3 regions of the Micromonospora sp. NPDC048830 genome follow, and region 1 is predicted to be linked to each of the others. Evidence: predicted binding sites of a transcription regulator. Region 1 holds the regulator's gene; each other region holds the start of a gene.

Evidence for each region. Region 1 encodes HrcA, which represses chaperone genes, less so after heat shock. Its sites were predicted from a motif close to GGTTNGCACNCTCNNNNNGAGNGTGCNAACC; they were not measured.
Region 2: groES (co-chaperone GroES) is a predicted target of HrcA. The motif match lies at 2,202-2,232, and genes of this name have one in related genera.
Region 3: groL (chaperonin GroEL) is a predicted target of HrcA. The motif match lies at 7,870-7,900, and genes of this name have one in related genera.

Annotation. Positions count from the first base shown of each region.
Region 1 is NZ_JBICUP010000028.1:50,666-60,447, forward strand. Features, by position in the region: gene ACGFIZ_RS22555 (carbohydrate ABC transporter permease) at 1-654, shown strand, start outside; gene ACGFIZ_RS22560 (MOSC domain-containing protein) at 763-1,407, shown strand; gene ACGFIZ_RS22565 (phytanoyl-CoA dioxygenase family protein) at 1,480-2,412, opposite strand; gene ACGFIZ_RS22570 (hypothetical protein) at 2,597-3,460, opposite strand; gene ACGFIZ_RS22575 (enoyl-CoA hydratase-related protein) at 3,719-4,501, opposite strand; gene hemW (radical SAM family heme chaperone HemW) at 4,521-5,744, shown strand; gene ACGFIZ_RS22585 (DUF4870 domain-containing protein) at 5,784-6,419, opposite strand; gene hrcA (heat-inducible transcriptional repressor HrcA) at 6,690-7,712, shown strand; gene dnaJ (molecular chaperone DnaJ) at 7,790-8,932, shown strand; gene ACGFIZ_RS22600 (16S rRNA (uracil(1498)-N(3))-methyltransferase) at 8,984-9,718, shown strand.
Region 2 is NZ_JBICUP010000002.1:135,372-145,153, forward strand. Features, by position in the region: gene ACGFIZ_RS03000 (methyltransferase domain-containing protein) at 1-869, opposite strand, end outside; gene ACGFIZ_RS03005 (DUF397 domain-containing protein) at 994-1,182, opposite strand; gene ACGFIZ_RS03010 (Scr1 family TA system antitoxin-like transcriptional regulator) at 1,173-1,973, opposite strand; gene groES (co-chaperone GroES) at 2,365-2,679, shown strand; gene groL (chaperonin GroEL) at 2,750-4,396, shown strand; gene ACGFIZ_RS03025 (sulfite oxidase) at 4,523-6,172, shown strand; gene ACGFIZ_RS03030 (WhiB family transcriptional regulator) at 6,480-6,863, opposite strand; gene ACGFIZ_RS03035 (response regulator transcription factor) at 7,117-7,935, shown strand; gene ACGFIZ_RS03040 (DUF5319 domain-containing protein) at 8,195-8,605, opposite strand; gene guaB (IMP dehydrogenase) at 8,873-9,782, shown strand, end outside.
Region 3 is NZ_JBICUP010000004.1:24,459-34,240, reverse strand. Features, by position in the region: gene ACGFIZ_RS05480 (ABC transporter permease) at 1-407, shown strand, start outside; gene ACGFIZ_RS05475 (hypothetical protein) at 423-599, shown strand; SAM riboswitch class I at 727-857, shown strand; gene thrC (threonine synthase) at 869-2,155, shown strand; gene ACGFIZ_RS05465 (GNAT family N-acetyltransferase) at 2,592-3,611, shown strand; gene paaN (phenylacetic acid degradation protein PaaN) at 3,664-5,337, shown strand; partial or broken gene ACGFIZ_RS05455 (GNAT family N-acetyltransferase) at 5,402-5,704, opposite strand; partial or broken gene ACGFIZ_RS05450 (GNAT family N-acetyltransferase) at 5,861-6,115, opposite strand; gene ACGFIZ_RS05445 (cold-shock protein) at 6,341-6,541, shown strand; gene ACGFIZ_RS05440 (hypothetical protein) at 6,695-7,765, shown strand; gene groL (chaperonin GroEL) at 8,094-9,716, shown strand.

The sequences.
Region 1 (9,782 bases):
CTGATCCCCGGCGTGACGTTCGCGGACTTCTTCCTCAACAGCGCCATCGTGGCGGTGTCCACCGTGGTGCTCAGCGGCCTGGTCGCGCTGCTGGCGGCGACCGCGGTGGCGCGGTTCCGGTTCAAGCTGCGGACCAGCTTCCTGATCATGCTGCTGGTGGTGCAGATGATCCCGCTGGAGGCGCTGGTCATTCCGCTGTTCCTGATGATCCAGCGGCTCGGCCTGTACAACACGCTGCCCAGCCTGGTCCTGACGTACCTCGGCTTCTCGCTGCCGTTCGCGGTCTGGATGCTGCGCGGCTTCGTGGCCGCCGTGCCCAAGGAACTGGAGGAGGCCGCCGCGATCGACGGGGCCAGCCGGGCGCAGACGTTCCGCCGGATCCTCTTCCCGCTGGTCGCGCCCGGCCTGGTGGCGACCAGCATCTTCTCGTTCATCACCGCCTGGAACGAGCTGATCTTCGCGCTGACCTTCGTCAACGACCAGGACCGGTACACGCTGCCGGTGGCGATGACGTTCTTCTTCGGCCGGGACGACACCGCGTGGGGGCCCGTGATGGCCGCCTCGACGCTGTTCACCCTGCCGGTCATCGTCTTCTTCCTGCTCGTGCAGCGCCGGATGGTCTCCGGCCTGGTGGCGGGCGCCGTCAAGGGCTGAGGTGCGGGGAGGGGTCCCTTCTCGGCGCCTGGCGTCGAGGAGGGGCCCCTTCGCACACCCCCTGCCGGCCCCGGCCGAGCGGCCGGACAGCCCGTAGGCTGGTACGCCATGACGGGCAGACTGGTGGCGGTGAACCTCGGCGTGGTGACCGAGGCGGAGTGGGCCGGCGACGCGAGCGGCCGCAGCGGGATCGACAAGCGACCGGGGGACGGGCCGGTGCTGCTCGGGGCGGACGGCGTGGCCGGGGACTTCATCGGCGAGCGGGCCCACCACGGCGGCCCCGACCAGGCGGTGTACGCGTACGCCGAGGAGGACGCGGCGTGGTGGGCGGCCGAGCTGGGCCGCGAGCTGCGGCCGGGCGCCTTCGGCGAGAACCTGACGACGTACGCGGTGGACGTGACCGGGGCGGTGATCGGCGAGCAGTGGCTGGTCGGCTCGGCGTTGCTCCAGGTGACCAAGCCGCGGACGCCGTGCACCACGTTCGCCGGGTTCTGGGGGGTGCCCGACCTGATCAAGCGGTTCACGGCGCGGGCCGCGCCCGGGGCGTACCTGCGGGTGCTGCGCGCCGGGGAGGCCGGCGCGGGCGACCCGGTGGAGGTGGTGGAGCGCCCGGCGCACGGGGTGACGATCGGCGAGGTGTTCCGGGCGACCACCCTGGAGCCGGAGCTGCTGCCCCGGCTGCTCGACGTCCCCGACCTGCCCGAGTGGATGCGGGAGAAGGCCGCCCGCCGGGTCGCCGGCCGCGCGGGCTGACCGCTCGGAAGCTCTCCCGGGATGTCGAGAAGGGCCTCCGGCCGGTTGGCAGGAGGCCCTTTCTCGCACAGCTCAGCGGAGCCAGGGGATGCTGCGGTCCAGCAGGCCGCGCTCCTTCAGCTCCTTACGCAGCGGGATCTCGTCGTCGATGTACCCGTTCCAGTTGATGCCCCAGTAGTTCGCGGTGTGGGTGCCCTCGCCGCAGAGCTGGCGCTGCACCGGCGTGCGGTTGGCCCACCACTCGCCGTCCTTGTTGATGTGCAGCTCGTCCAGCGGCCGGATCCAGCGGTACGTGTACCCGATGAAGAGCATCTTGCGGGTGATGGTGGACAGGTTCGTCGACCGGGAGTGCCACTGGCGGCGGTCGAAGATGAACGCGTCGCCCGGGTTCGCGGTGATCTCCACCGTGCCCTCCGGGTCCGGGTTGTGCACCGTCAGGTCGTCCGGCCGGGGCAGCGAGTTCCACAGGTGGCTGCCGGGGATCACCTTGGTGGCCCCGCGGCCGGTCTCCGACAGGTCGGAGAGCACGTACGCCACCTTCAGCGAGAACATCGGCCGGGGGAGGTTCGGGTCCATCGTCTCCGGGTCGGAGTTCTGCCGGTACCCGTCCTGGTGCCAGCCCCAGTACGGCTTCTCCGGCTCCAGGGCCGGCGGGGTGACGTCCAGGTGGTTGTGGTGGGTGTAGATGTTCCACCCGGCCAGGCCCCACATGTACGGGAAGGCGATCGGGTGGGTCAGCAGGTCGCCGAAGAGCTCGTCCCGCTCCACGAAGCCCAGCAGGTGCAGGGTGCCGTCCTTGGTGGTGTTGCCCTTGGCCTTCTCCTCCGCGTAGACGCGGTCGACGGCCTCCTCCAGGGCGGCCCGGTGGTCCTCCGTCAGCACGTTGCGCAGCAGGAGGAAGCCCTGCTCGTGGAACTCCTTGCGGTCGGTGTCGCTGATCGGCTCGTAGCCGGTCCGGCCCTGGTAATCGAACACCGCGTGGTACCCCTCCCGATGAGAAGCCATCTCTGGCACAGCAGCCGATCGTACTGCGCCGGCGGCCCAGGCTCCGGGTGAGGCACGCCCATATCGGGGCACGTCGGACCAACCGCAGTCGATTGGTCACGCACGGTGGCGGTCGGGTGGTGATTTGCGGGTATTGCCGTACCTGCCGGATTGTGCGGTGACCAAACCGCGGCCCGACGGCGGCTCAGGAGTCGGCGAAGACCTCCGCCAGCACCTGGCCGGTGGCGGCGGGGGTGTCGGCGGCCCGGCTCCACGTTCCGCCCCGGGCCGTCCACTCCAGGCTGCCGAAGCGCACCCGCTTCACGCCGTGGTCGGAGGCGTGCGAGACCAGCCAGTGCGCGTACCGCCAGCCGGAGCGCTGGTCGTCGGCGGGCACGGCCAGCCCCGTCGGGTCGGCCGCCGGGGGCGTCTCCGGCAGCCCCCAGTCCAGCCGCAGGCCCCGGGCCAGGGCGGCCGCGGCGGCCTCGCCGCGCATCACCGGCGTCGAGCCCACCGTGCAGGCCACCGCCCCGGTGGCGTCGCCCAGCAGCGCCCGGGTCAGCACCTGCGACTCGTCGGCCCACTTCTGGTACGCCTCGGGATAGGCCGACCGCTGCACCTTCTGCGCCGCCTCGGTGACCCGCATCTTCTCCCAGCCGCGCACCCGCTTCAGGGCGGCGTAGAACCGCTTCGTCGCGTACCGGGTGTCGCGGATCTGCTCCTCGGTGCCCCAGCCCTGGCTCGGCCGCTGCTGGAACAGGCCCACCGAGTCCCGGTCGCCGCCGGAGAGGTTGCGCAGCCCGGACTCCTGGTACGCCGTCGCGAGCGCCACCACCACGGCCCGCTCCGGCATCTGCCGCTGGATGCCGATCGCGGCGATGGTGGCGGCGTTGGCCATCTGGTCGGCGTCCAGGCGTACCTCGCCGTCGGCCTGAACGGTGCAGGTGCGGCTGGCCAGCGGAAGCCGCAGCTGCTGCCCGACCTGCCGGACGACGAGCCAGATCCCGGCGACGGCGAGGACCGCGACGACGACTCCGGCCGCGACGACTGCCCGACTTCGCACCCGCACCCCCTGTTCGACGGCGTCCGACAAGAGTACGTCCCTCCTGCCGCCGACCGGCTCGTCCGACCGGTTCGCTCCGTTGCGTAGCCGGTCGGCGACCTCTCGCGGTTTCCGCGCGGAGGCGGGCCGCCCGGCGGGACCCGGACGGCCTCGGCCCGGCGGGGCTTCCCCGCCCCCGGGCCGTGAAACGCCGGCTCGGCCGCGAAACGCCTGCCCGGGCCGCAAACCGCCCGTCCGGGTAGCGGCACAGCGCCGGAAGGCTGCTCAGGTCGTGGGCACCCAGGCGGCGTCGCGCTTCTCGCGGAACGCGGCCACGCCCTCCCGCCCCTCGGCGGCGAGGAAGTACCCGGTCGACAGGGCGGCCAGCTCGGTGATCTCGGCCCGCAGGTCGACCGCCGGCGGGCGGCGCAGCAGCGCCTTCGCCCCGGCCAGCGCCCTCGGCGCGCCGCGGACCAGCGAGGCGCACGCCCGCTGGACCGCCGCGTCCAGCCCGTCCGCCGGCACGGCCGCGGTGACCAGCCCGATCTCGGCGGCCCGCCGGCCGTCGAAGGTGTCGCCGGTGAGGTACAGCTCGGCGGCGGCCCGGGGGTGCAGCCGGGGCAGCACGGTCGCCGAGATCACCGCCGGGATCACCCCGATCCGCACCTCGGTGAAGGCGAACGTGGCCTCCTGGGCGCACAGCGCCAGGTCGGCCGCCGCGATCAGGCCCAACCCGCCGGCCCGGGCCGGCCCGGCCACCCGCGCCACCACCGGCTTCGGGCACTCCCACACCGCCGCGAGCACGTCGCCGAGCATCCCGGCGGGCACGGTCCCGCTGGTGTACGCGGCGGCGGTCTCCTTCAGGTCGGCCCCGGAGCAGAACACCGGCCCGGTGTGGTCGAGCACGACCACCCGGACGGCGTCGTCGGCCACCGCGGCGGCCAGCCCGGCCAGCAGCTCGGTCATCAGCGGCGTGGAGAGCGCGTTGCGGTTGTGCGGGCTGTCCAGGGTGAGGGTCGTCACCCCGCGGGCCGTGGCGACCCGCACGAGCGCGTCGGAGGAGGTCATGCCGGGCACACTAGTGGCCATGCCCGGCGCCCTTCCAGAAGGCGAATCCGTCCCCGCCGACGGCTCGCTGCCCGCCACCGCCACCCGCGCCGTCGGCGCGCGCGGCTTCGGCGTGTACGTCCACGTGCCGTTCTGCGCCAGCCGCTGCGGCTACTGCGACTTCAACACGTACACCGCCGACGAGTTGGGCGGCGGGGCCGACCGCGAGTCGTACGCCGACACGGTGCTGGCGGAGCTGGCGCTCGCCCGCCGGGTGCTGGCCGACGCCCCGCCGCCGCGGGTCGACACCGTCTTCGTCGGCGGCGGCACCCCCACCCTGCTCGCCGCCGACGACCTGGCCCGCATCCTGGACGGCATCGACCGCGCCTGGGGCCTGGCCGCCGACGTCGAGGTGACCACCGAGGCCAACCCCGAGTCGGTGACGCCGGAGTCGCTGAAGACCCTGCGCGCGGCCGGGTACACCCGGATCTCGCTGGGCATGCAGTCCGCCGCGCCGGGCGTGCTGGCGATCCTCGACCGCCGGCACACCGCCGGCCGGGCCACGGTCGCCGCCGGCGAGGCCCGCGACGCCGGCTTCGACCACGTCAACCTCGACCTGATCTACGGCACGCCGGGGGAGAGCGCCGAGGACTTCGCCGGCTCGCTGGAGCAGGTGGTGGCCGCGGGGGTGGACCATGTCAGCGCGTACGCCCTGATCGTGGAGGACGGCACCCGGCTGGCCGCGCGGATGCGGCGCGGCGAGCTGCCGTACCCGTCGGACGACGTGGCGGCGGACCGCTACCTGGCCGCGGAGGCCGCCCTCGACGCTGCCGGCTTCTCCTGGTACGAGGTGTCGAACTGGGCCCGGACGCCGGCCGGCCGGTGCCGGCACAACCTGCTCTACTGGAGCGGGGCGGACTGGTGGGGCCTCGGCCCGGGGGCGCACAGCCACGTCGGCGGGGTGCGCTGGTGGAACGTCAAGCACCCGAGCGCGTACGCGCGACGCCTCGCCGCGGGGGAGTCGCCCGGCCTGGCCCGGGAGGTGCTCACGCCCGGCGAGGCGCACATGGAGGACGTCATGCTGCGGCTGCGCCTGGCCTCGGGGCTGCCGCTGGAGGTGCTGGACGACGCCGGGCGGGCCGGCGCGCGGCGGGCCCTCGACGGCGGCCTGCTCGACCCGGCCCGGTACGCGGCGGGCCGGGCCGTGCTGACCCTGCGCGGGCGGCTGCTGGCCGACGCGGTCGTGCGCGACCTGCTGCCCTGACCGTGGTGCCCGACCGGCCGGGGGAGCGGCCGGCCGGGGTCACTTGATGAAGCTGACGGACATCGGGTAGCGGTACAGCTGCCCCTCGTTGGCCCGCAGCCCGGCGACGATGCCGAAGATGATGCCGACGGCCATGGCGGCGAGGCCGATCAGGACGCCGATCAGGATGCAGGTGAGGATCCAGCCCACCAGCGCGATGACCGACCAGAGGAGCTGGAAGTTCAGCGCGGCGACCGCGTGCGCGCGGACGGTCGGCGACTGGTTGCCCCGGGCCAGCAGCGCGATCAGCGGCGCGAGCCAGCCGAGCACGCCCCCGCCGAGGAACATCCCCGCGGCGCCGCCGAAGTGGGCGACCAGCACCCACGTCTTGTCCTCGTTGTTCGCGTAGCCGCCGGACGGCGCGCCGTACGCGCCACCCGTCGGATATCCGCCACCCGGCGGGTAGCCACCCGGCGGAGGGTAGCCCCCGGGCGGGGGGTAGCCGCTCGACGGCGGCTGGCCGCCCTGCGGCGGCGGATAGCCACCGGGCGGGGGATAGCCGGCCCCGCCCGGTGCCCCGGACAGTGGTGCGGTGGGGGGCTCGTCCGACGAGCCGTACGGCGCCGACGGCGGGGTCGGCTCCGGCGGCCAGCCGCCGGGGTCGCCCGCTCCGGGAGGGCGAGGTGGTTCAGTCATGTACATCACGGTAGGGGCTGCCGGCAAGGGGACACCAGAGCGACACTGGTCGGGTCCGGCGGGACGATCGGGCAGGAACGCACCGGCGCAGCCCGGGGGCGGTGCGGCCGGCGCACACGGGGTCCGTCGTTGATCTTCTCGCTGGCGGCCCCGCCGACGTAGACTGGCACTCGTTACAGTCGAGTGCCAGGCGCGCCCTCCGGCCCGGGTGCCGGTCGGGCGAGCGGACGCGCGGTGCCGGCGCCGACGTGCGACAGGAGGTGGGGAGAAGTGGGTCTCGACGACCGTAAGCTCGCCGTGCTCCGCGCCATCGTCGAGGACTACGTCGCCACGCAGGAGCCGGTCGGCAGCAAGGCCCTGGTCGAGCGGCACCAGCTCGGAGTCTCCCCGGCGACCGTCCGCAACGACATGGCGGTGCTGGAGGAGGAGGGCTACATCCGGCAGCCGCACACCAGTGCCGGCCGGGTCCCCACCGACCGTGGCTACCGTCTCTTCGTCGACCGGCTCTCCCGGGTCAAGCCGCTGAGCCCGGCCGAGCGCCGGGCGATCGAGCGCTTCCTGGTCGGCGCGGTCGACCTCGACGACGTGGTGCACCGCACCGTCCGGCTGCTCGCCCAGCTGACCCGGCAGGTCGCCGTGGTGCAGTACCCGAGCCTGGCCCGCTCCTCCGTACGCCACCTCGAGCTGGTGCCGATCTCCACCACCCGGCTGATGCTCGTGATGATCGCCGACACCGGTCGGGTCGAGCAGCGGCTGGTCGAGCTGCCCGCGCCGATCCCCGCCGACGACGTCACCGACATGCGCCGGCTGCTCAACGAGAATCTGGTCGGCACCCGGCTGTCCGAGACCCCGCCGCTGGTGCAGGCGGTGGTCGAGGAGTCGCCGTCGCACCTGCGCCCGGCCATGGCCACCCTCTCCAGCGTGCTGCTGGAGACGCTGGTGGAGCGGCACGAGGAGCGGATCGCGCTGGCCGGCACCGCCAACCTGGCCCGGGGTGGCCTGCTCGACTTCCAGGGCTCGCTGCGGCCGATCCTGGAGGCGCTGGAGGAGGAGGTCGTCCTGCTCAAGCTCATCGGCGAGGCGGAGCCGAGCACGACGCGGGTCCGCATCGGCGACGAGAACGAGATCGACAACCTGCGCGCCGCCTCCGTGGTCAGCACCGGGTACGGCCCCGGCGTGACCATCGTGGGCGGCCTGGGCGTGCTGGGCCCCACCCGGATGGACTACCCCGGCACCATCGCCACCGTCAGGGCCGTGGCACGCTACGTGGGCGAGCTGCTGGCCCAGAACTGACCAGTCAGGGCCGACAGGGCCGGATTCCGACCGACGACCGGGCGCAACGCGAGACGAACATGAGGACACCGAACGCAGTGGCCAGGGACTACTACGGCATCCTCGGCGTGAGCCGGGACGCCTCCGACGACGAAATCAAGCGCGCCTACCGCAAGCTGGCGCGGCAGTTCCACCCGGACGTGAATCCGGACCCGGAGGCCCAGGAGAAGTTCAAGGACATCAACGCCGCGTACGAGGTCCTCTCGGACGACCGGAAACGGCAGATCGTCGACCTGGGTGGCGACCCGCTCGCGCCGGGCGGCGGGGGCGCGGGTCCGGGTGGCCCCGGCGGGGCCGGCCCGTTCGTGGGCTTCCAGGACATCATGGACGCCTTCTTCGGCGGCGCGGCCGGCGCCTCCCGCGGCCCGCGACCGCGCACCCGGCCGGGGGCGGACGCGATCCTGCGGCTGGAGCTCGACCTGCACGAGACGTCGTTCGGCGTCGAGGCGCCGATCACCGTCGACACGGCCGTGCTCTGCACCACCTGCTCCGGCGCCGGCACCGCCGCCGGCACCCACCTCGCCACCTGCGAGGCGTGCGGCGGCCGGGGCGAGGTGCAGTCGGTGCAGCGCACCTTCCTCGGCCAGGTGGTCTCGGCCCGGCCGTGCACCGTCTGCCAGGGCTACGGCACCACGATCCCGCACCCCTGCCCGACCTGCGCCGGCGACGGCCGGGTGCGCACCCGCCGCTCGCTGACCGTCAAGATCCCGGCGGGTGTCGAGGACGGCATGCGGATCCGGCTGGCCCAGCAGGGCGAGGTCGGTCCGGGCGGCGGCACGGCCGGCGACCTGTACGTGGAGATCCACGAGCGGCCGCACGACGTGTACTCGCGCAAGGGCGACGACCTGCACTGCCGGGTCACCGTCCCGATGACGGCCGCCGCCCTCGGCACCCGGCTGACCATCAAGACGCTGGACAGCGAGGAGACGGTCGACGTCAAGGCGGGCACCCAGCCGGGCAGCACGCTGCGGCTGCGCGCCCGGGGCGTGCCGCACCTGCGCGGCACCGGCCGGGGCGACCTGTACGTCCACCTCGACGTGCGGACCCCGACGAAGCTCGACGCCGACCAGGAGCGGATGCTGCGCGATTTCGCCAAGACCCGGGGCGAGGAGGTCGCCGAGCTGACCAAGCAGGGCGGCTTCTTCTCCCGGATGCGCGACGCGTTCAACGGCCACGCCTGAGTCGTGGCGGCCAGCCGCCCCGGCACCGGCCGGGGCGGTTAGCCTTTGCTCGTGTCCGCGCCGCTGTTCCTGGTCGAGTCCCTGCCCACCGCCGACCAGCTGACGCTCGACGGCCCCGAGGGGCACCACGCCGCCACCGTGCAGCGGCTGCGCGTGGGCGAGGAGCTGCTGCTGGCCGACGGCCGTGGCGGCACCGCCGCCGCCGTGGTCCGGGCCGTCGGCCGCGGCAGCCTGGAGCTCGACGTCACCTCCCGGGGGTACGTCGACGCGCCCGTACCCCGGGTCGCCGTGGTGCAGGGCATCGCCAAGGGCGACCGGGGCGAGCTGGCCGTGCAGGCGATGACCGAGGTCGGGGTGGACGAGATCGTCCCGTGGGCGGCGTCCCGCTCGGTCACGCTGTGGCGGGGGGAGCGGGGCGTCCGGGCCCGGGAGAAGTGGGTGGCGACCGCCCGGGAGGCGGCGAAGCAGGCCCGCCGCCCGTGGCTGCCCGTGGTGGCCGGCGCCCCCGACGAGTCGACCGCGACCGTGGCGCGCCGCATCGGCGGGGCCGCCGCCGCGTTCGTCCTGCACGAGGAGGCCGACGAGCGGCTCAGCACCGCCGAGCTGCCCGCCGTCGGCGAGATCGTGCTCGTGGTCGGCCCGGAGGGCGGCATCGCCCCGGCCGAGCTGGACGCGTTCCGCGCCGCCGGCGCCCGCGCCGTCCGCCTTGGCCCGGCGGTGCTGCGCACCTCCACCGCCGGTGTCGCCGCGCTCAGCGTCCTGGCAACCCGCCTGGCCCGCTGGTGACCCTCGCGTCGATCATGGAGCTGTGGCGCCCCGCGAAGGTAACAAATCGGGGCGCTCCGCCCAC
Region 2 (9,782 bases), on a different contig from region 1:
TCGTGGACGTACCGGCGTACCGGGCCGACCGGCGCCTCCGCCGCGCCGGAGCCGGTGAGCTGGTGGGCGGGGGGTCCTTCACTGCCGGAGGCGTCGACAGGGGGCCATTCCTTCAGCAGCGTCGCGCGGCGGGGGACCTCGGCGAGCCGGCCGCACCAGAGCGCGGCCTCGACCAGGTCGCCGTCCACGCTCACCCACTCCGCCTCCGCGCCCGCCGGGATGAGCGCGTGGTCCAGGCCGGGGGCGACCTTCACCACCGTGTACGGCACCCGCTCGGCCAGCCGGACGACGAAGCCCCACGGCGGCGAGTACGCGTTCGGGTCGAAGATCCGCCGGCCGGTGCCGGCCCGGCGGCGGGCCGGGTCGCAGAAGGCGGCGTCGACGCGGGACACGTCGAACTCCGTGGCGTCGCCGCACTCGACGGTGAACAGGTCGGCCAGCCCGGCGGCCTCGGCGTTCGCGGCGGCCATCGCGGCTGTGAGCGGGTCGGCCTCCACCCCGTACACGCGGATGCCGGCGCGGGCGGCGGCGAGCGCGTCCGCGCCGAGGCCGCAGCCCAGGTCGGCGAGGGTGCGCACCCCGGCGGCGCGCAGCCGGCGGGCCCGCCGGGCCGACACCACCCCGCGCGTGGCCTGTTCCAGCCCCGGCCGGGTGAGGAACATGCCGGCGGCGGCCGGGCCGAACTTGACCGCCGCGCGGCGGCGCAGCTCCGCCTGGGTCAGCGCGGCGGCGGCCAGCCCGCCGGGCACCCCGGCCGAGCGGAGCGCGGCCGCCGCCGCCAGCGGGTCGCCGCCGGCCACCTCGGTCGCCGCCGCGAGGGCGGCCGACCCCTCGGGGGTACGCAGCGCGGCGAGCTGGTCCAGATCCACGCGGCCATTGTCCCGGCCCCGCCGGGCCGCCCGGACGGTGGTGTCGGCGCGGCGGGGCCGTCAGCGGACGGTGGCGTCAGCGCAGGGCGTCGTCAGCGGACGAAGGCGTCAGTGGACGCTGGTGTCAGCGGGTGCGGGTGTCGGCGACGAAGGCCCGCCAGCTCGCCGGGGTGAAGGTGAGCAGCGGCCCGGTCGGATCCTTGCTGTCGCGGACGGCGACGACGCCGGGCAGGTTGTCGGCGACCTCCACGCAGGCGCCGCCATTGCTGTTGCTGCGGGACGCCTTGCGCCAGGTGGCTCGGGTCAGGTCCATGTCTTTGCCGCCTCCTCGATGAGTCGGGCGGACTGCCGGCACGGCAGCGCTTCACCCGTCACAGTCTCCCAGCGGTGCTCCAGGGCGGCAACATCGCTCGGGCAGTCGACGGTCTGGCCCCGGAGCTGGTTGTCCAGGTGGGCCAGCTCGGCGCCGTTGCCGAGCCGGGCCAGGACGAACGGGCCGTTGAGCCCGTTGTGCCAGGGGGCCTCGGCCGGCACGACCCGGACCTGCACGTTCGGCTCGGCGCCGACGGCCAGCAGGTGCTCCAGCTGCTCGCGCATCGTGGCCGGGTCGCCGACCTGCCGGCGCAGCGTGTGCTCCTCCAGCACCGCGACGAACTGCGGGCGCGGGGTGGCGGTCAGCACCTCCTGCCGGGCGAGCCGGGTCACCACCCGCGTCTCGACCTCATCGGCGGTCAGCTCCCCGCCCAGGGCGAGCATCGCCCGCGCGTACCCCTCGGTCTGGAGCAGGCCGGGGATCACGGTCGGGTCGTACCAGCGCAGCGCCGTCGCCTCCCGCTCGTTCTCGTCCCACGGGCGGAACCACTCCGGCGCGGCGTGGAATCGGATCAGCTCCAGCATGGCGACGAAGAGGCCGCCGGTGTCCAGCGCCGTGTCGACCCGGGCCAGGTAGTCGGGCGTGACCGGGTTCTGGCCGGTCTCGACGGCGCTCACCTTCGACGACGAGTAGTTGATCAGCTTGCCCAGCTCCTCCTGGCTGAGCCCGCGCGCCTGGCGGGCCCGGCGCAGTTGCTCGTGCAACAACGTCAGGGTGGGTATTCGCGACACTCGGTGATCCCTTTCTCGGCTTCTGATGCGGGACCCGAGCGACGCTAGGGAGCTGCGCGCGGCGTAGCGAGGTGCTCCCGGCGTGTTGCGGTAACGAGTGGCGGAAGTGTGGCGGCGCCACGGCGACAGGTGGCGACGATGCGGCCACACGGTGGCGACGGTGCGGCGACACGGAGGTGGTCGCGTTGGCACTCTCCTTGACGGAGTGCTAGCCGAGGAATAACCTGCGATTAGCACTCTCCCATCGAGGGTGCCAGCTTCCGGGCCCGTGCCCGGGGGTTGAGCGCCAGGCGGACCGGCACCCGCGACGACGGCCCCGCCCGGTGGCATGTGGCAGATTGACGCTGGTCGGCGTGCCGACCGGCAACGAAACCAAGTACCCCAGGAGGGTATGCCCGTGACTACCGCGACCAAGGTTGCGATCAAGCCGCTCGAGGACCGGATCCTGGTCCAGGCGAACGAGGCTGAGACCACCACGGCGTCGGGCATCGTGATCCCCGACACCGCCAAGGAGAAGCCGCAGGAGGGCACCGTCCTCGCTGTCGGCCCGGGCCGCGTCGACGAGAAGGGCAACCGGATTCCGGTTGACGTCAAGGTCGGCGACACCGTCATCTACTCGAAGTACGGCGGCACCGAGGTCAAGTACGCCGGCGAGGAGTACCTGGTGCTCTCCGCCCGCGACGTCCTCGCGGTCATCGAGAAGTAAGCAACCGATCAGTGTCGTTGCCCCGGTCCGGCTCGCCGGGCCGGGGCAACGTCGCTTCGAAGGGATACAGATGGCGAAGATCCTGAGCTTCTCGGACGACGCCCGGCACCTGCTGGAGCACGGTGTCAACGCCCTCGCGGACGCGGTCAAGGTCACCCTCGGCCCGCGCGGGCGCAACGTCGTCCTGGACAAGAAATTCGGTGCGCCCACGATCACCAACGATGGCGTGACCATCGCCAAGGAGATCGAGCTCACCAACCCGTACGAGAACCTCGGCGCGCAGCTGGTCAAGGAGGTGGCGACCAAGACCAACGACGTCGCCGGCGACGGGACCACCACCGCGACCGTGCTCGCACAGGCGATGGTCCGCGAGGGCCTGCGCAACGTGACCGCCGGGGCCAACCCCGCCGGGCTCAAGCGCGGCATCGACGCGGCCGCCGCCAAGGTCTCCGAGGCCCTGCTGGGCCGGGCCGTCGAGGTCGCCGGCAAGGAGTCGATCGCGCACGTCGCGACGATCTCCGCGCAGGACGCCACCATCGGCGAGCTGATCGCCGAGGCGATGGAGAAGGTCGGCCGCGACGGCGTCATCACCGTCGAGGAGGGCTCCGCCCTCACCACCGAGCTGGACGTGACCGAGGGTCTCCAGTTCGACAAGGGCTTCATCTCCCCGAACTTCGTCACCGACGTGGAGGCTCAGGAGGCGGTCCTGGAGGACCCGTACATCCTGATCACCACGCAGAAGATCTCGGCGATCGAGGAGCTGCTGCCGCTGCTGGAGAAGGTCCTCCAGGACAGCAAGCCGCTGCTGATCATCGCCGAGGACGTCGAGGGCCAGGCGCTGTCCACCCTGGTGGTCAACGCGATCCGCAAGACCCTCAAGGTCTGCGCGGTCAAGGCCCCGGGCTTCGGCGACCGCCGCAAGGCGATGCTCCAGGACCTGGCGATCCTGACCGGCGCCGAGCTGATCGCCCCGGAGTTGGGCTACAAGCTCGACCAGGTCGGCGTGGAGGTGCTCGGCACCGCCCGCCGCGTCGTGGTGGACAAGGAGAACACCACCATCGTCGACGGCGGCGGCCAGGCGGGCGAGGTTGCCGACCGGGTGGCCCAGATCCGCAAGGAGATCGAGGCCTCGGACTCCGAGTGGGACCGGGAGAAGCTCTCCGAGCGGCTGGCGAAGCTCTCCGGCGGCGTCGCGGTCATCAAGGTGGGCGCGGCGACCGAGGTCGAGATGAAGGAGCGCAAGCACCGCATCGAGGACGCCATCGCCGCCACCAAGGCCGCGGTCGAGGAGGGTACGGTGCCCGGCGGCGGTGCCGCCCTGGCGCAGATCGTGCCGGTGCTCGACGACGACCTCGGCTTCACCGGGGACGAGAAGGTCGGCGTCTCGATCGTGCGCAAGGCGCTGGTCGAGCCGCTGCGCTGGATCGCCCAGAACGCCGGCCACGACGGCTACGTGGTGGTGCAGAAGGTCGTCGGCCAGGAGTGGGGCAACGGCCTCGACGCCGCCAGCGGCGTCTACGTCGACCTGGTCAAGTCCGGCATCATCGACCCGGTGAAGGTGACCCGCAACGCGGTCACCAACGCCGCCTCGATCGCCGGCCTGCTGCTCACCACCGAGAGCCTGGTGGTGGAGAAGCCGGAGAAGCCGGCGCCGGCCGCCGCCGGGGGCCACGGCCACTCGCACGGCCACGGCCACCAGCACGGCCCGGGCTTCTGACCGACGCCGTACGACAACGCTGAAGGGCACGCCGTCACCCGACGGCGTGCCCTGACGCCTTTCGGGATGCTTACGGAACGCCCCCGTGGCTGTTGCCCGGCCGGCCGGAGCGTCGACACTGGCGGCATGGAGAGCATGTCGCGCGGGTACGCCGCGCTGGCCGGGATCACCGCCGCCGCCGTGGCGATCGGCGCGGCCGAGCCGGTGGCGGTGCTGACCGGCCCCCGGTCGGCGCCGCTGGTCGCGGTCGGGGGACTGGTGGTGGACACCGTCCCCGAGTCGGTCAAGCAGTTCGGTATCGCCGTCTTCGGCACGTACGACAAGGTCGCCCTTCTGGTCGGGACGGCGCTGCTGCTGGCGGCCTTCGCGGCGCTGTTCGGGGTGCTCGCCGCGCGTCGTTTCCGGGTCGGGCTGGCCGGGATCGCGGCCTTCGCCGCACTGGGGGTGGCCGCCGCGCTGACCCGGGCCGGCGCGAACGCCGCCGACGCGCTGCCCGCGCTGGTCGGGGCGGGCCTCGGGGCGCTGGCGCTCTGGCTCCTGCTGGCCGGCCCGCTCCAGCCCGATCCCTGGCCGTGGATCCCGCCCACCCCGGAGGCATCGCCGCTCACCGCGCCGGCTGAGGCCCCGGAGGTGCCCGCTGGCGCCGCGGAGGCGTCCGTTGACGTCCCGGAGGCGTCCGTTGACGTCCCGGAGGCGTCCGCCGTTCAGCCCGAGGGGCGGCGGCGGTTCCTCGCCGGCGTCGGGGCGCTGGCCGGCGGGGCGGCCGTCGCGGGGCTGGGCGGCCACTGGCTGGCCGGCCGGCGCAGCGTGTCCGCCGCCCGCCGGGCGGTCGTCCTGCCGGCACCGGCCTCGCCCGCCCCGGCCGTGCCGGCCGGGGCGGACCTCTCCCTCGCCCAGCTCGCCTCCTACGTCACCCCGAACTTCGGGTTCTACCGGATCGACACCGCCCTGGTGGTGCCGCAGGTCGATCCCGACACCTGGCGGCTGCGCGTGCACGGCCGGGTCCGCAACCCGCTGGAGCTGAGCTTCGCCGACCTGCTGGCCCGTCCGATGGTCGAGCGGTACGTCACCCTCGCCTGCGTCTCCAACGAGGTGGGCGGGGACCTGATCGGCAACGCCCGCTGGCTGGGCGTACCGATCAGGGAACTGCTCGACGAGGCGGGCCCGGAGGACGGCGCGGACCAGGTGGTGGGGCGCTCGGTCGACGGCTGGACCTGCGGCACCCCCACGGCGGTGCTGCGCGACGGCCGGGACGCCCTGCTGGCGGTGGGGATGAACGGCGAGCCGCTGCCGGTGGAGCACGGCTTCCCGGTGCGGATGGTGGTGCCCGGCCTGTACGGCTACGTCTCGGCCTGCAAGTGGGTGACCGAGCTGGAGCTGACCAGCTTCGCCGACTTCGACGCGTACTGGGTGCCGCGCGGCTGGTCGGCGCAGGGGCCGGTGAAGACCCAGTCGCGGATCGACACGCCCCGGTCGCGCAATCGGCTCACCGCCGGGACGGTCCCGGTGGCGGGGGTGGCGTGGGCGCAGCACCGGGGCATCCGGGCGGTCGAGGTACGGGTCGACGGGGGGCCGTGGCGGCAGGCGACGCTGGCCCCGGCGGTGTCGGCGGACACCTGGGTGCAGTGGTCCTGGCAGTGGGAGGCCACGCCGGGCGAGCACGTCCTCCAGGTGCGGGCGACGGATACCGACGGTGAGACCCAGCCGGAGCGCCGGCAGCCGGTCGCCCCGGACGGCGCCACCGGCTGGCACACGCTCCGCGTAACCGTCCACTGACCCACCCCGCCCCCCGCCCGACCTCCCCCACCCGCCCCCCGGCGCCCCTCCACCGGCGCCCCTCCCTCCCGTCGACCATGAGGTTGACCGGCGGTCTGGAGATCGAAAATGCCGCCAACTCCATGATCATCGGAGCTGGAGCTGGAGCTGGAGCTGGAGCGGGAGCTGGAGCTGGAGCTGGAGCGGGAGCTGGAGCTGGAGCTGGAGCGGGAGCTGGAGCCGGCGCGATATCCCGGGGCGGTGGTGGGGATGCGGCGACGCCGCGCCCCGGGGTGGGGCGCGGCGTCGGTGCGGACGGTGGGGCCGGTCAGGCGACGTTGCGCTGGGTCGGGACCGTCGACTTGTGCGGGGCGCCGAGGCGGGCCTCCAGGCGGGCCACGTCGACGCGGGTCTGCCGGCGGTCGGCGAGGTCCTCCCAGCCCAGCGCGAGCAGCCGCAGCCGCTCGGACTCGCTGAAGCCGCCCCAGACGCCGTACGGCTCCCGTACCGACAGGGCATGGGCGGCGCACTCGGCGCGCACCGGGCAGGCCCGGCAGACCGCCTTCGCGCCGGACTCGCGGCGCAGGCGGGAGGAGCCGCGCTCGCCGTCCGGGTGGAAGAACTGGGCGCTGTCGCGACCCCGGCAGGCACCGAGCCGCTGCCAGTCCCAGAGGTCCACGATGGGCCCAGGCAGTCTGCGTACGTTCGACATCAGCACCCCTCCTCCCGCGCGGCACCGCGGAGATCGTCGTTGACCGGTGTCCGGCCGGCTGGCCGCGCTGGCGCACCGTGTCCAGCTTGGCATCCCCCGTACCCCCGTGGGCGTTCGCTCACACCCATGTGATCGAAAACCTCGGACAAGATGCGGCATATGCCCCATCTGTCGGAAAAGTTCGGAGGATTGCCGGGAACACCCACCCGACCCGACCTCGCCGTGGTCGACTCAGGTCGGAGAGGAGATCACAGTGCGTACCGTTCTCGTGTGCGTTCGGACACCGCTCGCCGCGCAGCAACTCACCTCAGCGGCGGCCCGTCTCGGACTGTCCGCCGCCGTCCGTACCGCCGTCTCCGATCCCGAGGTGATGCTGCGGCTGGCGGAGCGCCCGGCCGACGTCGTGCTGGCGGACACGGCGCTCACCCGGCCGGACAGCCCCGGCTTCGTCCGCCGGGTGCTGGCCCGCTCGCCGCAGGCCGCGGTGCTGCTGCTCGGCGCCGAGGAGTCCGAGGCGGCCGCCGCCACGATCGGGGCCGGCGCGCGCGGGCTGATCCAGGGCGCCGACCACGACCTGACCAGCGCCGTGGCCAAGGCACTGCTGCTGCTCTCCGCGCCCGGTCGGGCCGCCCGGCACCGGGTGACCGACCCGGCCCGCGACGCCGCGGCCGTCGGCGGCACGGGCCGCCCCGCGCCGGCCGGCCGCGCACCCGACGAGCCCGCGCCGGCCTGGTCCGGGACTCAGGACGGGCCGGGCGCCGCCCCGGCCGTGGTGCCGGTGCAGCGCGGCGACGACGAGCAGGACTCCGCCGGCGGCGAGCCCGGCGAAGCGCCCGAGGAGGCGCGACCGGGCGCGACCCGGGGCCCCCGGAGCCAGATCGGCCTCACCGAGCGGGAGTTGCAGGTGCTGCTGGGCATGGCCGAGGGCAAGAGCAACGCCGAGATCGGCCGGGAGCTGTTCGTCTCGGAGGACACCGTCAAGACGCACGCCCGCCGCCTGTTCCGCAAGCTCGGCGCCCGCGACCGCGCGCACGCGGTCGCCGCCGGCTTCCGCGCCGGCCTGGTGGCCTGACGGCCTCCCGGGGCCGCACCCCGCCTGGGCCTCTAGGCGCCGCACCCCGCCTGGGCCTCACCCGCTGCCCGGCGGCACGGCTCAAGATCCCGACAACTTCCGGGAAACTGCGGTCTCGGCGCGCCGGGAGGCAGCAACTTCCGAGAAGTTGTGGTCGCGGCGCGCCCGGGAGGCGTCACGGCGTGCCGCGCGTCGGGAGGCGGCGGCGTGCCGCGCGTCGGGAGGCGGTCGTTCGTCTGCGCAGGGCCGGCCGTCGGGGTCAGGTGGTCCGCTCGGCCTCGTCGTCGGGGCCCTCGCTGAGGGTGTCGTGCACCCCGTCCGCGTAGCCGCGGGCATAGTCCCAGGTGACGTAGTGGTCCGGGTCGGGGTCGTAGGCCGGCTCGTGCACCCGCGGCCGGCCGGAGTTGAGCAGGTGGCGCAGGTTGCCCCGGAGCAGGCCCCAGTCGAAGTAGTGCGGCTCCCGGCAGTCCTCGCACTCGATCACCAGGCCGCGCACCCCGATCGGCGCCAGCAGGGCCTGGTAGATCTCCAGGTCGGCCAGGTCCTCGAGCACGTCCTGCCGCTCGACCTCGGTCAGCGGGTCGAGCGCGGCGTCGTCGTCCGGATCGTGCAGCTCCGCCGCCGGATCGGCCGGGTCGCCGTTGAACGGGTCGATGGGCTCGTCGTGCACCCCCTCACCGTAAACCCCGCGCGCCGTCCCGTCCGCACCCGTCCCGCCGGTCACCCGCCGCCGAAGGGTCTCCCGTCCCCGCCGGTCACCCCGCGTCGAAGGCCGCCCTGCGACCGTCGTCACGCTGCGTCGTCCGGCGGGCGGCACCGACGAGGGCGGGCGGGCCCGATGGGTACGATTGGGGCGGGCCCGCCGTCACGCCGCGTGGCCGGCGCCCCCGCGCGCCATCCCGCTCGCAGCCCCCGAGACAGCTCAGGAGAGCAAAACGTGGAGAATTCGCCCAGCACCGACTTTCCTGTAGGCGCCGAGGACGGCACGGGACCTGCCGCGGGCGCCGACAACGGCGGGCTGGGCGGCCACCTGCCGGAGCTGCCCGCCGGCTCGGCCCGGGTCGTCCCGCTCGGCCTCACCTTCGACGACGTGCTGCTCCAGCCGGGCGAGTCGGACGTCGTCCCCAGTCGGGTCAACACCCGTACCCGGCTGACCCGCAACATCGAGCTCAACGTGCCGCTGCTGTCCAGCGCGATGGACACGGTCACCGAGGCGCGGATGGCGATCGCCATGGCCCGCCAGGGCGGCATCGGCGTACTGCACCGCAACCTCTCCGTGGAGGACCAGGCGCTCCAGGTCGACCTGGTCAAGCGCTCCGAGTCCGGCATGATCACCAACCCGGTGACCGCCAGCCCCGACGACACCCTGCGCGAGGTCGACGCGCTCTGCGGCCGCTACCGCATCTCCGGCGTGCCCGTGGTCGACGGTGAGGGTCAGCTGGTCGGCATCGTCACCAACCGGGACATGCGCTTCGTCTCCGACCCGGCCACCCGGGTCCGCGAGATCATGACCCCGACGCCGCTGGTCACCGCGCCGGTCGGGGTGAGCAAGGACGAGGCGCTGGACCTGCTGCGCCGGCACAAGGTCGAGAAGTTGCCGATCGTCGACGCCACGGGCAAGCTGCGCGGGCTGATCACGGTCAAGGACTTCACCAAGAGCGAGCAGTACCCGAACGCCACGAAGGACGAGGCGGGGCGGCTCCGGGTGGCCGCCGCCGTCGGCGTGGGCGAGGACGCGTACAAGCGGGCCCGCACCCTGGTCGACGCGGGCGTGGACGTGCTGATCGTGGACACCGCGCACGGCCACCAGCGGGCCGTGCTGGAGATGGTCCGCCGGCTCAAGAAGG
Region 3 (9,782 bases), on a different contig from region 1:
GCACCCTCCGGTACGGCTGGGAGCCGCTGCGCAGCCAGGTCGCGGCCCAGTTGGAGCCGGGCGAGGGGCTGCTGCGGCTGCTGGCGGTGCTCGGCTACCTGGCGGTCGTCCTGCTGGCGGTGGCCGGGCTGGCGTTCCTGCTGTCGGTGGTCACGGACGCGGCGCTCGGCGCGGTCGGCGGGGCGGTGCTGCTCTGGATCCTCTCCAGCATCCTGGACCAGATCACCGCGCTCGGTGCGCTGCGCGCCTTCCTGCCGACCCACTACAGCACCGCCTGGTTGGGGCTGCTGTCGACGCCGGTGCAGACGGACGACGTGGTGCGCGGCTGCATCTCGGCGATCGGCTACGCCACCGTCTTCTGGTCGCTAGCGTACTGGCGGTTCACCCGCAAGGACATCACGAGCTGACCGTACGGGCACGGGATGTCGTCGCTGTTCGGCCTGTTCGGCGGGGCGCGGGGCACCGGGCAGGCGGTGCCGGTCGGCCAGTGGCCGGGCTGGTGGGCCGCGCTGATCCAACCCGTCTGCGGCGCGCTGGTGCTGGTCGGGCTCCTCCCCCGCCCGCTGATCCACCGGGCGACGACAACTTCCGGGAGGTAGTGGCCTCAGCCGGCGACGAGGCCACTACTTCCCTGAAGTTGTGCGGACACTGCGGCGCAGCTCACAGGGTGGGAAGAACGGGTGGCGGCCCGGGAGGACCGTCGTAGACTCGGCGGCACAACTGCATACCTCATCCAGAGGGGCTGAGGGACACGGCCCGAAGACGCCCCGGCAACCACCCACGCGCTCGACGACGAGCGGCGCGGGCAGGTGCCAATTCCGTCCCCGCCGCAGGGTGCGGTGTGGGGAAGATGAGAGGACCCCTCGACATGACGTCGACCCTCGCCGCGTCCGGCATCGACACCACCGCCAGCCCCGCCCGCGCCCTGGTCTGCCGGGCCTGTCAGGCCCGCTACCCGCTCGCCGCGCAGCACGCCTGTTACGAGTGTTTCGGCCCGCTGGAGGTCGACTACGACCCGGCCGCCCTGGCCCGCGTCACCCGCGAGCAGATCGAGGCCGGCCCCCGCAACCTGTGGCGGTACGCCGCCCTGCTCCCGGCCGGCCAGGACCCGGCCGCCCGGGTGACCCTCGACCCGGGGCTGACCCCGCTGGTCGCCGCCCCGCACCTGGCCGCCGAGCTGGGGATCACCGCCCCGCTCTGGGTCAAGGACGACAGCGCCAACCCCACCCACTCGTTCAAGGACCGGGTCGTCTCGGTGGCGTTGACCGCGGCCCGGGCGCTCGGCTTCACCCGGTTCGCCTGCGCGTCCACGGGCAACCTGGCCAACTCCGTCGCAGCGCACGCCGCCCGCGCCGGGGTCCCGTCCGTCGTGTTCATTCCGAGCGACCTGGAGCAGGGCAAGGTGATCACCACCGCCGTCTACGGCGGCGAGCTGGTCGCCATCGACGGTTCGTACGACGACGTGAACCGGCTCTGCGGCGAGCTGGTGGAGACCGACGAGTTCGAGGACACGGCGTTCGTCAACGTCAACGTCCGGCCGTACTACGCCGAGGGCTCCAAGACCCTCGGGTACGAGGTGGCCGAGCAGCTCGGCTGGCGCATCCCGGCCCAGGTGGTCATCCCGATGGCCAGCGGGGAACTGCTCACGAAGGTCGACAAGGCGTTCAGCGAGCTGGTCGAGATCGGTCTGGTCGAGGCGCCGGCCGGCGGCTGGAAGGTGTTCGGCGCCCAGTCCGCCGGCTGCAACCCGATCGCCACCGCCCTGCACGCCGGCAGCGACACCATCACCCCCGTCAAGCCCACCGGCATCGCCAAGTCGCTGAACATCGGCGACCCGGCCGCCGGCCTGTACGCGCTGGAGGCCGTCCGGCGCACCGGCGGGTGGATGGAGTACGCCGACGACGACGAGATCCGCGGGGGCATCCGCCTGCTGGCCCGGACGGCCGGCGTCTTCGCCGAGACGGCGGGCGGGGTGACCGTGGCGGTGCTGCGCAAGCTGGTCGAGTCCGGCCGGCTCGACCCGACGGCGGAGACGGTGGTGTTCAACACCGGCGAGGGCCTGAAGACCCTCGACGCGGTCGCCGGCCAGGTCGGCCCGACCCACCGGATCAGGCCGTCCCTGCGCGCCGCCCGCGACGCCGGCCTCCTCGGCTGACCCACCCACCCCGACCCACCCCGCCGGCGCCCCCACCCGCCACCCTCCCACCCCGGCGATCTTGCACTTGTGGCCCTCGTTCCGGGGTGTTCGCGCCATATGTCGGGCCGTAACTGCAAGATCGCGGGAGGTTCGGGCGGGGGCGAGGTGGGTCCGTCGGTCGGGTGGGGGCGGATCGCCCGGACGGGGGATAGGGCGGATCCGTTGGGTAACGGGCTTTTCGCGTTCGGTGCGAAAAACCTGCCGGTAAGGACTTGACGGCAGGAACCGGACGGGCGCAAGATGCTCCGTGCGGGAGGGCGTTTCGCCGGAGACTTTTCAAGTCATCCGATCCAGCGCCGGAGGTGTTGTGCGATCGACCCTCCCGACCAACCTTCGATCGGGCCAGCGAGGAAATTCGCTGGCCCGATCGTCTTCGCCGGGCCACCCTCGGGCCATGGGTATCGACATCGCGCCGATCGAGCCGGCCGACCAGGCGGCGATCGACGGGGCGTACCAGATCAGGGCGGCGGCCGAAGCGGCGGACGTGCCGGACTTCCCGCCGGTGTGCCGGCGGCGGTTCGAGGCCGCGATCCGGCACCCGATGCCGGGCACCGAGGTCGTGGCGGCGCTCGCCCGGCTCGACGGGGTGCCGGCCGGGTACCTCCGCCTCGACCTGCCGCAGCTCGACAACACCGAGAACGCCAGCCTCGACCTGGCCGTGCATCCGGCGCACCGGAGGCGCGGCGTCGGCCGGGCGCTGCACGGGCACTGCGTGCGCCTCCTGCGCGAGCGGGGGCGCAAGCGGGTGTTCGCCCCGGCCGTGTCCGCGCTGCCCGGCGGCCCGGAGCGGGGCGGGGCCGGCGGGGCGTTCGCCGCCGCGACGGGCGCGCGGCCCGCGCTGGCCGAGGTCCGCCGCCGGCTCGACCCGACCCGCCTCGACCGGGCCGCGCTCGACGACCTGCTGGCCGACGCCCGGTCCCGCGCCGCCGGCTACCGGGTCGTCCGCTGGTACGGCCACACCCCCGCCGAGTACGAGGCGGACGTCGCCTACCTCGACGGCCGGCTGATGGCCGACGTGCCGCTGGGCGACCTGGAGTGGGAGCCGGAGAACATCGACGTCGAGCGGCTGCGGGGCACCGAACGGGCGCTGGACGTCCGGGGGCGGCGCCGCTACCACCAGGGGGCGGTGCACGTGGCGTCCGGCCGGCTGGTCGCCTGGACGCTGCTCGACGTCGGCCCGAGCGCCCCGTGGCACGCGTTCCAGCAGATCACCATCGTCGACCCCGACCACCGGGGGCGCCGGCTCGGGCTGCTCGTCAAGATCGAGAACCTGCGCCACCTGCTCGCCCACGAGCCGGAGCTGCGTGCCGTCGACACCTTCAACGCGGCGGCGAACGCCCACATGATCAGCATCAACGAGCGCCTCGGCTTCCGCCCGGTCGACGGCTGGACCGACTGGCAGCTGACGATCTGAGTTGTGACACGGCCCTACTGATCGCGGTGGTTCCTGTTGCATGATGGCGGGCATGACGGAGACCCCGCACCCCCTGTACGACAGGCACGCCGACACCCTCACCCGTGCGTTGACCGCCATCACGGAGCGCGGGTACTGGTCCGCCTACCCCGAGTCGCCCAGCCCCCGGGTGTACGGCGAGACCGCCGCCGCCGACGGCAAGGCGGCCTTCGAGGCGTACCTGAACAGCGACTTCCCCCTCGGCCAGCCGGGCTCGGGCGACCGGGTCGCCACCGAGGCGAGCCCGTTCGGGCTGGAGCTGAACGTGCGCTACCCGCACGCCGACGCCGACGACCTGGTGGCCGCCGCCTCGGCCGCCCTGCCGGCCTGGCGCGACGCCGGCCCGCAGGCCCGGGCGGGGGTCTGCCTGGAGATCCTGGCGCGGCTGCACAAGCACGTCTTCGAGCTGGCCAACGCGGTGCAGTTCACCAGCGGCCAGGCGTTCGTGATGGCCTTCCAGGCCGGCGGCGCGCACGCGCTCGACCGGGCGCTGGAGGCGATCGCCTACGCGTACGCGGAGATGACCCGGCACCCGGGGACGGCCGGCTGGGAGAAGGCCGCCGGCAAGGGCGACCCGCTGCGGATGACCAAGACGTTCCACGTGGTGCCGCGCGGGGTGGCGCTGGTGATCGGCTGCAACACGTTCCCGACCTGGAACTCGTACCCGGGGCTGTTCGCCTCGCTGGTCACCGGCAACCCGGTGGTCGTCAAGCCGCACCCGCGCGCGGTGCTGCCGCTGGCGATCACGGTGAGGTACGCCCGGGAGGTGCTCGCCGAGGCGGGCTTCGACCCCAACCTGGTGCTGCTCGCCGCCGAGGCCCCCGGCGAGAAGCTGGCCTCGACGCTCGCGCTGCACCCGGCCGTGCGGATCGTCGACTTCACCGGCTCCACCGAGTACGGCGACTGGCTGGAGGCCAACGCCCGGCAGGCGGCCGTCTACACGGAGAAGGCCGGCCTGAACACGGTGGTGATCGACTCCACCGACGACTTCGCCGGCATGTGCCGCAACCTCGGCTTCACGCTGACGCTGTACAGCGGCCAGATGTGCACCACCTCGCAGAACATCCTGATCCCGTCGGGCGGCATCGAGACCGACCAGGGGCACCGGAGCTTCGACGAGGTGGCCGCCGGGATCGCCGCGGCGGTCGGCAAGCTCACCGCCGACCCGGCCCGTGGAGTCGAACTGACCGGCGCGATCGTCAACGACGGCGTGCTGGAGCGCCTCGACGAGGTCACCAAGGTCGGCGAGACGCTGCTGGAGTCCCGTACGGTCGAGCACCCGGCGTTCCAGGGCGCGGTGGTGCGGACGCCGACGATCGTCAAGCTGACCGCCGACGACACGGCGGTCTACTCGCGGGAGTGGTTCGGGCCGATCTCGTTCGTCATCGCCACCGACTCCACCGCGCACAGCCTGGAGATCATGCGGGTGACCGTCGGGGAGAAGGGCGCGCTGACGGCCGGCGTCTACTCGACCGACGAGGCGGTGCTGGACGCGGCCGAGGCGGCGGCGATCGACGCCGGGGTACACCTGTCCTGCAACCTGACCGGCGGCGTCTTCGTCAACCAGTCGGCGGCGTTCTCGGACTTCCACGGCAGCGGCGCCAACCCCGCCGCGAACGCGGCGCTGACCGACGGCGCGTACGTCGCGAACCGGTTCCGCGTCGTCCAGAGCCGCCGCCACGTCTGAGGTGTGCGGAAGGGCCCCCTTCCGGGTGGGAGGGGGCCCGCTCGACGTGCCGGCCGGGCCGCGCTCAGGCGGGGCGGCGCATCTGCAGCTCGCGCAGCGTGGGGAACTTCGGGTGCGGCACCCGTACCCCGGTGTCGACGAAGCCCAGCCGCCGGTACGCCCGGTAGGCCCGGTCGTTGCCCACCACCACCTCCAGCATCAGCTCCGGCCGCCCGCACTCGCGGGACCAGCCGGCCACCGCCTCGATCAGCCCGGCGAGCAGGCCGGTGCCGCGCCAGGCCGGCGTGACGTAGACGGCGTAGATGACGGTCAGCCCCGGGTCGTGCGGCGCGACGGTCCCGCCGGCGTGACCGACGAGCCGGCCGGCCCCTCCGGTGAGCCGGCCGGGCTCGCCAACGGGCCGGCCGGCCCGTCCGAGCCGGTTGGCCTCGCCGATGGGCCGGTTGGCCTCGCCGATGGGCCGGTTGGCCTCGCCGATAGGCCGGTTGGCGTCGCCGGTGGGGCGGCCGGCGGGGGCGTCGTGCGGCTCGGCGACGAACTGCGCGGTGCGCGGGCCGGCGGCGACCGACGCCACCCGGGCCGCGATCTCGGCGTGCGGTCGGGCCGCGGCGTCGGCGACGGTCTCCAGGAAGGCCAGCGGCGCGTCGGCGAGCATCTCCAGCCGCAAGGCGCGCATCCGGGCCGTGTCCTGCGGCGTCACCCGGCGTACGGTGGCCGTCACCGCCGTGGCGGTCGGCGTGGTGCGGCCGGTGGCCTGCGGGCTTGGCGCTGCTGTCATCCCGCATGCCTATCGCAGTGATGGACGCCTATGTGAGTCCGGGTTGAGGTCGGTCCGATATTGGCCGTTTTGGGACCGTGCGCTGCTGTCACCGCTCGTGTACCGTGCGATTTCGGTCACTGATTTCGTGGTCGTCGTCGACTCCGGAACCGGTGGTCCGGGGCTGCCGGTTGAGCCGGTGTCCCGAGGGTTGTGAAAGGCCGCGCGACGTTAAGGAAGTGCACCGTGGCACAGGGCACCGTGAAGTGGTTCAACGCCGAGAAGGGCTACGGCTTCATCGCCGTCGACGGCGGTCAGGACGTATTCGTACACTTCTCCGCCATCGAGATGGACGGCTACAAGGCGCTGGACGACGGGCAGCGGGTGGAGTTCGAGATCGCCCAGGGGCAGAAGGGCCCGCAGGCCGAGCGGGTCCGCCTCGCCTGACCCTCGACCGGTTCCGGGGCCCGCGCATCGGCGGGCCCCGACCAAGTCTACCGGGGGTCCCGCCGCGTCCGTCCACCTGAAACGGGGCAGCGGATACGGGGCGGGACCAGGCAGGATCATGAGCCGTTCCGGCGTCGCCGCTGAGGAGGGTTCATGTCACAGCCGCCCGTACCCGACCGGCCTGCCCCAGGGTCCTGGTACCCGGGCGAGTTCGGCCAGACCACGAGCTGGGATCCGGCCGTGCCCGAACGGACGGATGGCTCGGCTCCCCAGCCGGCCGCCGGTCCGGGCCCGTACGCCGGACTGCCCACGTACCCGTCGCACCCTGGTCCGGTGCCGCCCGGCCACCCGCCGGGAGCCGCGCACTGGCCGCCACCCGGGTACGACCCCGCCGACCCGCTCGTCACGCCGCCCGGCCAGGGCCTGAGCGGCTGGTTCTCGCGCTGCGCGGGCGTCGTGCGCCGCGGCTGGCGGCAGCTCACGCCGATCCTGCTGCTCACCCACGCCCTGCCGACGCTCGCGTTGCTGCTCGCGGTGGTGCCCCTGTACCCCGTGCTGCCGCTGGAGCCCACGGCACCGGGCGCGCCGCCCGCCGCGCTGCCCGACGGGTACCTCGGCGACCTCGGCGTCTTTTTCGCGGCCCTGCTCGGCCTCAGCTGTCTGCTCGCGCTCGTCCAGGCGGTCGGCTGGGCGGCCGGCACCTGGGTGGTCGCGCGCCAGGCGGCCGGCGAGCCCGTCCCGGTCGGCGCCGCCCTCCGGTACGGCCTGCGCCGCGCCCCGGCGCTGTGGGGCTGGACCCTGGTCTACGGCCTGTTGGCGGCGGTCGGGTTGGTCCTGTGCTACCTGCCGGGCCTGTACGTGATGGCCGCGCTGAGCCTGTTCGGCCCGGTGCTGCTCTTCGAGCGCGGCGCCCCGCTGGGCCGGGCCCGTGAGATGTTCCACGCCCGCCTCGGGGCGGTGCTCGGGCGGATCGCGCTGGTCGGGCTCGCGGCGTCCGTGTTCTCGCTGGTCCTGGCCCCGGTGCAGGTCGCGGGCGCGCTGCTCGGCGATCCCGCCGACGCGGCCAGCTTCAGCGGGTGGAACGTCGCGTACGCGGTGGTGGCCGCCGTGATCACGCTTCCGTACGGCCTGGTCCACCTCGTCGGCCTCATCGTGACGTACGCCGAGCAGCGGGCGTGCGAGGCCCCGGTGACGGCCGCCCGGCTGGCGGGTGAACTCGGCTGACTGTGAGCGTGGTACCCGGATCGGTTGCGCTGGTCGGGCCGCGCCGGGGTGGGCCCGACTGGCCCATCGTGCTTGCACTCGGCAGGGCAGAGTGCTAAACAAGTCATTGGCACTCGCGTACGGCGAGTGCCAATGGTCGGGGCGGTGGGGCCACGGCCTCCCGGTGGGTGACCGCCGGGTGGCACATGGCCGGTCGTCGCGGGCTATCCGGCCCGGCCGACGGACGTCGTCGTCGCCAGGTGGCGACGTCCCAAGGTGCGTACACCAGGCGGCCCATCCGGGGCACAACACTCGGGTGGCCCGTGAGTGTCCAGGAGGACAACGCCGTATGGCCAAGATGATCGCGTTCGACGAGGAGGCTCGCCGCGGCCTCGAGCGGGGCATGAACCAGCTCGCCGACGCCGTGAAGGTGACCCTCGGCCCCAAGGGCCGCAACGTCGTGCTCGAGAAGAAGTGGGGTGCCCCCACCATCACCAACGATGGTGTGAGCATCGCCAAGGAGATCGAGCTCGAGGACCCGTACGAGAAGATCGGCGCCGAGCTGGTCAAGGAGGTCGCGAAGAAGACCGACGACGTCGCCGGTGACGGCACGACGACGGCGACCGTCCTGGCCCAGGCCCTGGTTCGCGAGGGCCTGCGCAACGTGGCCGCCGGCGCCAACCCGATGGCCCTGAAGCGGGGCATCGAGGCCGCCGTGGCCAGCGTCTCGGAGGAGCTGCTCAAGCTCGCCAAGGACGTGGAGACCAAGGAGCAGATCGCCTCCACCGCCTCCATCTCGGCCGGTGACACCAGCGTCGGCGAGATCATCGCCGAGGCGATGGACAAGGTCGGCAAGGAAGGCGTCATCACCGTCGAGGAGAGCAACACCTTCGGCCTGGAGCTGGAGCTCACCGAGGGCATGCGCTTCGACAAGGGCTACATCTCCGCGTACTTCATGACCGACCCGGAGCGTATGGAGGCCGTCTTCGACGACCCGTACCTCCTGATCGTCAACAGCAAGATCTCGTCCGTGAAGGACCTGCTCCCGATCCTCGAGAAGGTCATGCAGAGCGGCAAGCCGCTGCTGATCATCGCCGAGGACATCGAGGGCGAGGCCCTGGCGACCCTGGTCGTCAACAAGGTCCGGGGCACCTTCAAGTCGGTCGCCGTCAAGGCGCCGGGCTTCGGTGACCGCCGCAAGGCCATGCTCGCCGACATCGCCATCCTCACCGGTGGCCAGGTCATCAGCGAGGAGGTCGGCCTCAAGCTGGACGCCGTCGGCCTCGACATGCTGGGCCGCGCCCGCAAGGTCGTGGTGACCAAGGACGAGACGACCATCGTCGACGGTGCCGGCGACGCCGAGCAGATCCAGGGCCGGGTCAACCAGATCCGGGCCGAGATCGAGAAGAGCGACTCCGACTACGACCGCGAGAAGCTGCAGGAGCGCCTGGCCAAGCTGGCCGGCGGTGTTGCGGTGATCAAGGTCGGCGCGGCCACCGAGGTCGAGCTGAAGGAGCGCAAGCACCGCATCGAGGACGCGGTGCGCAACGCGAAGGCCGCCGTCGAGGAGGGCATCGTCCCGGGTGGTGGCGTCGCGCTGGTGCAGGCCGGCAAGACCGCCTTCGACAAGCTGGACCTGACCGGCGACGAGGCGACCGGCGCGCAGATCGTCAAGATCGCGCTGGACGCCCCGCTGCGGCAGATCGCCGTCAACGCCGGCCTGGAGGGTGGCGTCGTCGTCGAGCACGTCCGCAACCTGGAGGCGGGCCACGGCCTCAACGCCGCCAACGGCGAGTACGTGGACCTGCTGGCCGCGGGCATCATCGACCCGGCCAAGGTGACCCGTTCGGCGCTGCAGAACGCCTCGTCGATCGCCGCGCTGTTCCTCACCACCGAGGCCGTCGTCGCGGACAAGCCGGAGAAGACCCCGGCCGCCCCGGCTGGCCCCGGCGGCGGGGACATGGACTTCTGAGTCCAGCTCCACCAACGCCGAAGGGGGCGGGCCGCTGACGCGGTCCGCCCCCGCTCGGGTGATCCG